2 linked regions of the Methylobacterium currus genome follow. The protein of the gene in region 1 interacts with the protein of each later gene in a pairwise test. Links are inferred from orthologs where the notes say so. Each region holds a gene or a part of one and is shown in the gene's direction. Other genes may lie near its edges.

Region 1 (3,225 bases):
ACGGCGCCGCAGGTCGGCCAGATCCTGGTGTCCCTGAACGCCTCCGCCCTGTATCTCGGCATCGGCATGGCCGGTCTTCTCGGCGGATGGGTCATCCAGATCTGGAATGCCCGCGCCCTGGGTCCGGTCGCGGCGTGGGTGGCGGCCCTGGCGCTGATCGTTCACGTCCTGAATGCCCGTGACAGGCGATAAGGTGGGGCGGCGCCGGTCCCGACGCGGGATCGGCGGGCCGGCGGGTGCGGGCAGGGTTAACGAAATGTGAGACATCCTGCGGGCATGACAGGTCCCGATCCGCGCCCGCCGGCCCCCCGCGCCGGGCGCCCTACATTCAGGCCCGAACACCGAGCCCCCCTCACGAGCGTCCATGCCCCCCAACCGCGACCCCGCCTTCGACGACCTCGAGCAAAAGAGCGCGCAGAGCCTCCACGCCGCCCTCTCGGCGGAAATCGCGGAGCACGACCGGCGCTATCACGGCGAGGATGCGCCGACGATCTCGGATGCCGAGTACGATGCCCTGCGCCGGAAACTCGAATCGATCGAGGCGCGCTTCCCCGACCTCGCCGGCACCGGCGAGGCCTCGGCCAGCGTCGGCGCGAAGGCGTCGGACAAGTTCGCCAAGGTGCGGCACGCGGTGCCGATGCTCTCCCTCGGCAACGCCTTCTCGGACGAGGAGATCGGCGACTTCGTCGAGCGGGTGCGCCGCTTCCTCGGCCTCCCGGCCGCCGAACCGGTCGCTTTCACGGCCGAGCCGAAGATCGACGGCCTGTCGCTGTCCCTGCGCTACGAGGGCGGGCGTCTCGTCACCGCGGCGACCCGGGGCGACGGCGAGGTCGGCGAGGACGTGACCGCCAACGTCCGCACCATCAGGGAGATTCCCGAGGTGCTGGCCGGTGACGATTGGCCGGCCGTGTGCGAGGTGCGCGGCGAGGTCTACCTCTCGCACGCCGATTTCGCCGGGATCAACGCCCGCCAGGAGGAGGCCGGCAAGCCGCTCTTCGCCAATCCCCGCAACGCCGCCGCCGGGTCCCTGCGCCAGCTCGATCCCAGCATCACCGCCTCGCGCCCCCTGCGCTTCTTCGCCTACGCGGCCGGCGAGATGTCCGAACAGCCGGCCGAGTCCCAGTTCGAGATGTTGGAGGCCTTCCAGGCCTGGGGCCTGCCCGTGAACCCGCTGACGGTGCTCTGCGCCGACGCGGCCGCGATGCTGGCCCATTACCGGATGATCGAGGCGCGGCGCGCCGATCTCGGCTACGACATCGACGGCGTCGTCTACAAGGTCGACTCCTTCGCGCTCCAGCGCCGCCTTGGCTTCGTGGCGCGGGCGCCGCGCTGGGCGCTCGCCCACAAGTTCCCGGCCCAGCGCGCCACCACCGTGGTCGAGGCGATCGACATCAATGTCGGGCGCACCGGCTCGCTCAACCCGCTGGCGCGCTTGAGGCCGGTCACGGTCGGCGGCGTCGTGGTGTCGAACGCGACGCTCCACAACGAGGATTACGTCCACGGCGTCGATGCCGACGGCAATCCGATCCGCAGCGGCATCCCGGTCTGGCAAGGCCAGATCCTCCGCGACGACGTCGACCTCGCGCAAGGGTCCGACGTGCGCGTCGGCGACACCGTGGTGGTCCTGCGCGCCGGCGACGTGATCCCGAAGGTCGCCGACGTGGTGCTGGAGCGCCGCCCGAAGGACGCGGTGCCCTACCGCTTCCCCGAGACCTGCCCGGCCTGCGGCAGCCACGCGGTGCGGGGCCTCAACCCGCGCACGCGCAAGCTCGACGCGGTGCGCCGCTGCACCGGCGGCCTGATCTGCCCGGCGCAAGCGCAGGAGCGGCTGAAGCACTTCGTGTCGCGCAACGCCTTCGACATCGAGGGTTTTGGCGAGACCTACATCGAGACCCTGTTCGAAGCCGGCCTGGTGCACCAGCCCGCCGACCTCTTCCGCCTCGACTTCGAGCCCCTGAAGGCCGCCGTCGTGGCGCGGCGCCAGGCGCTCTCGGCCGAGCGGGCGCTCGCCGCCGGCAAGGAGGTCAAGAAGGCCGCCAAGAAGAAGGACGACGAGGACAAGGCGATCAAGAACCTCCTCGCAGGAGTCGAGGCGCGCCGAAAAATTTCGCTCAACCGGCTCATCTTCGCGCTGGGCATCGAGCAGGTCGGCGAGGCCACCGCCAAGGCCCTGGCCAAGCACTTTTCGGATATGCCGGCCCTGATGGCGGGCGTCGCGGCGGCGGCTTCCTGCCAGCCCGGGCCGGACTGGATCGCGCTCGCCAGCCTCAACCGCGTCGGCGCCACCACCCGCGACCGGCTCCTCGCCGCCGCGGCCGAGGCGCCGGATGCCGATCTTCTGGCCGGCGGCGCGGTGGCGCGGCTCTCCGCCCCGCAGCGCGAGGCCCTGGTCGAGGCCTATGGCGATTCCGCGGGCGTGCGGGCGGCGGTGGAGCGGGCCGCCGCCCAGGTGCCCGGCGACGCCTACCGGGCGCTCGCCGATGACGGCGAGATCGGCGCCGTCACCACCGCCTCGCTGATCCAGTTCTTCTCCGAGGAGCACAATGTCGCGGCGGTGAAGGCCTTGCTCGACGAGGTCGAGACCGAGCGGCCGGCACCGGTGGCGCAAGCCGCGGCCTTCGCCGGCAAGACCGTGGTGTTCACCGGCACCCTTGAGAAGATGACCCGCAGCGAGGCCAAGGCGACGGCCGAGCGGCTCGGCGCCAAGGTCTCGGGCTCGGTCTCGGCCAAGACCGACCTCGTGGTGGCGGGACCGGGTGCGGGCAGCAAGCTCAAGGACGCCGAGAAGCACGGCGTGACGGTGGTCTCGGAGGACGAGTGGCTGGCGATGGTGGCCTCCGCCTGAAATTCGGCGCCTTCCCGCGGGAAGGCGCCGGCATGACCTTTCCCCGCACCCTCGCGATCGACTTCGAGACCGCCAACGAGCGCCGCGACAGCCCCTGTGCCGTCGGTCTCGCCTGGATCGAGGGCGGGCGGGTGGTGCGGCGCGAGTCGCGGCTGATCCGCCCGGCGGAGATGCGCTTCTCGCCCGGCAACATCCGGGTCCACGGCATCCGCCCGCGGGACGTCGCCGACGCGCCATCCTTCCCCGAGGCGATGGCGCCGTTCCTGCCGGAGATCGCCGGCAGCCTGGTGCTCGCCCACAATGCCAGCTTCGATGTCGGGGTGCTCGCCGCGACGCTCCAGGCCTACGGTCTGCCTCAGCCGGCCTATGCCTCGCTCTGC
Region 2 (3,282 bases), 2.4 Mb from region 1 along the record:
TGCAGGGGGCCGATCAGGTGCAGCTCGATCTCCGAAAACTCTTCGCGCAGGGCGGGCCACTTCGCCTTCGCCTCCTGCACGTAGTTCTCGCCGAAACGGCGCTGGCCCGCCGCGAGGGCCGGGCGGATGCCGTCCGCCGCAATCGTCTTCGAGACGGCGATGAGCGCGACGCCGGCGGGATCGCGCTCGCTGTCCTCGGCGGCCCGGGCGACGGCCTCCCGCACCTCGGCCAGATTCGACGTGACGGTCTGCGGGTCGATCATGACCGGCTGCCTCTCCGCTTGATTGTTGACCCTCGGGACCAAACCGTGTCCTAGTCCGCCGGCGCCGCGCCGAGCAAGCTCAACCGTTTGCGGCCGTGACGTTTTCCCTTCATCCCTGCCGCCGGTGCTCTCGGCGCCGGCGCCGACCGGTCGCAAAGACGCCGCCATGGCCGAACGTTACAACGCGAAGGATTCCGAGCCCCACTGGCAGCAGGTGTGGGCCGAGCGGGAGATTTTTCGCACCCGCAACGACGATCCGCGCCCGAAATACTATGTGCTCGAGATGTTCCCCTATCCGTCGGGGCGCATCCATATGGGTCACGTGCGCAATTACGCGATGGGCGACGTGGTCGCCCGCTACAAGCGGGCCAAGGGCTTCAACGTCCTGCACCCGATGGGCTGGGATGCGTTCGGCCTGCCGGCCGAGAACGCCGCGATGCAGAACAAGGTCAACCCGCGGGACTGGACCTACGCCAACATCGCGACGATGCGGGCGCAGCTGCAATCGATGGGCCTGTCGCTGGACTGGAGTCGCGAGATCGCGACCTGCGATCCCGAGTATTACAAGCACCAGCAGCGGATGTTCCTGGACTTCCTGCAGGCCGGGCTGGTCTCGCGCCGCACCGCCAAGGTGAACTGGGATCCGGTCGACCATACCGTGCTCGCCAACGAGCAGGTGATCGATGGGCGCGGCTGGCGCTCGGGTGCGCTGGTCGAGCAGCGCGAGCTGACCCAATGGTTCTTCAAGATCACCGACTTCGCCCAGGATCTGGACGACCGGCTCGACACGCTGGAGCGCTGGCCGGAGAAGGTCCGGCTGATGCAGCGCAACTGGATCGGCCGCTCGGAAGGCCTGGAGTTGCGCTTCGCCCTTGAGAGCGTGCCGGGGGGAACGGCGCGCGAGGTCACCGTCTACACGACTCGTCCCGACACCCTGTTCGGCGCCAAGTTCCTGGCGGTCGCCGCCGACCATCCGCTCGCCGCCGCGGTGGCGAAGGACAACCCGGCCCTGCAGGACTTCATCGCCGAGTGTCGGCGCATGGGCACTGCGCAGGCCGCGATCGACACGGCCGAGAAGCTCGGCTTCGACACCGGCCTGAAGGTCCGCCACCCCCTCGACCCGTCCTGGACCCTGCCGGTCTACGTCGCGAATTTCGTGCTGATGGAGTACGGCACCGGTGCGGTGTTCGGCTGCCCGGCCCATGACCAGCGCGACCTCGACTTCGCCAACAAGTACGGCCTCGGCAACACACCGGTCGTGTGCCCGCCGGACCAGGATCCCGCCGCCTTCGTCATCACCGACACCGCCTATGACGGCGACGGCCGAATGATCAACTCGCGCTTCCTCGACGGGATGAGCACCGACGACGCGTTCAAGACCGTCGCCGACCGCCTGGAGGCCGAGACCCTCGACGGAGCCCCCATGGGCGCACGCCGGGTGCAGTTCCGCCTGCGCGACTGGGGCGTCTCGCGCCAGCGCTATTGGGGCTGCCCGATCCCGGTGATCCATTGCGATGCCTGCGGCGTCGTGCCGGTGCCTGTCGAGGACCTGCCGGTGCGCCTGCCGGAGGAGGTTTCGTTCGACGTACCCGGCAACCCGCTGGAGCGCGACGCGGCCTGGCGCAACGTGCCGTGCCCGTCCTGCGGGGCTCAGGCCCGGCGCGAGACCGACACGATGGATACCTTCGTCGACTCGTCCTGGTACTTCGCGCGCTTCACCGCGCCGTGGCTGGAGGACGCGCCGACCGACAAGGCGGTGGCCGACCACTGGCTGCCGGTCGACCAGTATATCGGCGGCATCGAGCACGCGATCCTGCATCTGCTCTATTCCCGCTTCTTCATGCGGGCGATGCGCAAGACCGGCTGGGCCGGGCTGGACGAGCCCTTCGCCGGCCTGTTCACGCAAGGCATGGTCGTCCACGAGACCTACCGGGACGAGGCCGGTGGCTGGGTGCAGCCGGTCGACGTCAAGGTGGTGACCGAGGACGGCGCCAGAAAAGCGTTTCACGTGAAAACCGACGCGCCGATCGCCATCGGGGCGATCGAGAAGATGTCGAAGTCTAAGAAGAACGTCGTCGACCCCGACGACATCATCGCGTCCTACGGCGCCGACACCGCCCGCTGGTTCATGCTCTCGGACTCGCCGCCGGAGCGCGACGTGATCTGGACCGAGGATGGCGTGCAGGGTGCCTCGCGCTTCGTCCAGCGGATTTGGCGCATGGTGAGCGAGGTCGCCGAGGGCGGCGCGGAGCCGCCGAAGGCCGGCAACGAGGCCGTGCTAAAGGCCGCGCATAAGGCGCTGAACGCGGTTGGCGAGGACATCGAGCGCCTGCGCTTCAACCGCTGCGTCGCCCATATCTACGAGCTGGCGAACAGCCTGCAGGAGGCGGTGAATGCCGAGCGCGGCCACGCCCCCTCCCCTGCCCTGCAGGAGGCGACGCTGATCCTGGTCCAGCTCATCGCCCCGATGATGCCGCACCTCGCCGAGACCTGCTGGACCGCTCTCAAGCAAGACGGCCTGGTGGCGGAAGCAGCCTGGCCGGCGATCCGTCACGACCTTCTGATCGAGGACAGCGTGACCCTGCCGGTGCAGATCAACGGTCGCAAGCGCGCCGATGTCACCGTGAAGCGCGACGCCGATCAGGCGAGTGTGCAGGAAGCCGTTATGGCGCTGGAAGCGGTGCAGCGGGCACTGGAAGGCAAGCCGCCCCGCAAGGTGATCGTGGTGCCGCTGCGTATCGTCAATATCGTGGTCTGATCGACCGCCCATTTCGATGAGGTTCTGGGGCCCGGAGATCGAAGGATCGCCGGGCCCTTCCTTTATCCGCAACATCCTCGATTTCCCGTCCTGATCGAACTCGCGCCCTGCTGTCGCCGCAGAGACTCTTTAGGTCCCCTCCCCTATTCTGAGGGCGCGACGAACCTCGATTCGAGGTCCCATGCTTCCTTCGCGAGTCCGGTTCGCCAACCCCCTTGGCAGGGCTTCAGCGTAGCGGTAACGGCGTCAGTGTCGCGGTGA

Evidence for each region. The genes of interacting proteins can lie anywhere in the genome.
Region 2: the proteins of ligA (region 1) and leuS interact in binary tests that used the Escherichia coli proteins (3 or more experiments, as listed by UniProt). The link is inferred for Methylobacterium currus from one-to-one orthologs.

The regions. Positions count from the first base shown.
Region 1 is NZ_CP028843.1:5,101,554-5,104,778, reverse strand. The notes cover bases 28-3,104. They hold ligA (NAD-dependent DNA ligase LigA), read left to right. Parts: upstream 28-364; coding sequence 365-2,845; downstream 2,846-3,104. Other genes in these bases: DA075_RS23545 (3'-5' exonuclease), read left to right, coding at 2,878-3,104; DA075_RS23555 (MFS transporter), read left to right, coding at 28-192. Also shown: more of DA075_RS23555, read left to right, coding at 1-27; more of DA075_RS23545, read left to right, coding at 3,105-3,225. UniProt on the Escherichia coli protein: DNA ligase that catalyzes the formation of phosphodiester linkages between 5'-phosphoryl and 3'-hydroxyl groups in double-stranded DNA using NAD as a coenzyme and as the energy source for the reaction.
Region 2 is NZ_CP028843.1:2,659,165-2,662,446, reverse strand. Bases 92-3,225 are described here. They hold leuS (leucine--tRNA ligase), read left to right. Parts: upstream 92-429; coding sequence 430-3,021; downstream 3,022-3,225. Other genes in these bases: DA075_RS12605 (YggS family pyridoxal phosphate-dependent enzyme), read right to left, coding at 92-263. Outside these bases: more of DA075_RS12605, read right to left, coding at 1-91.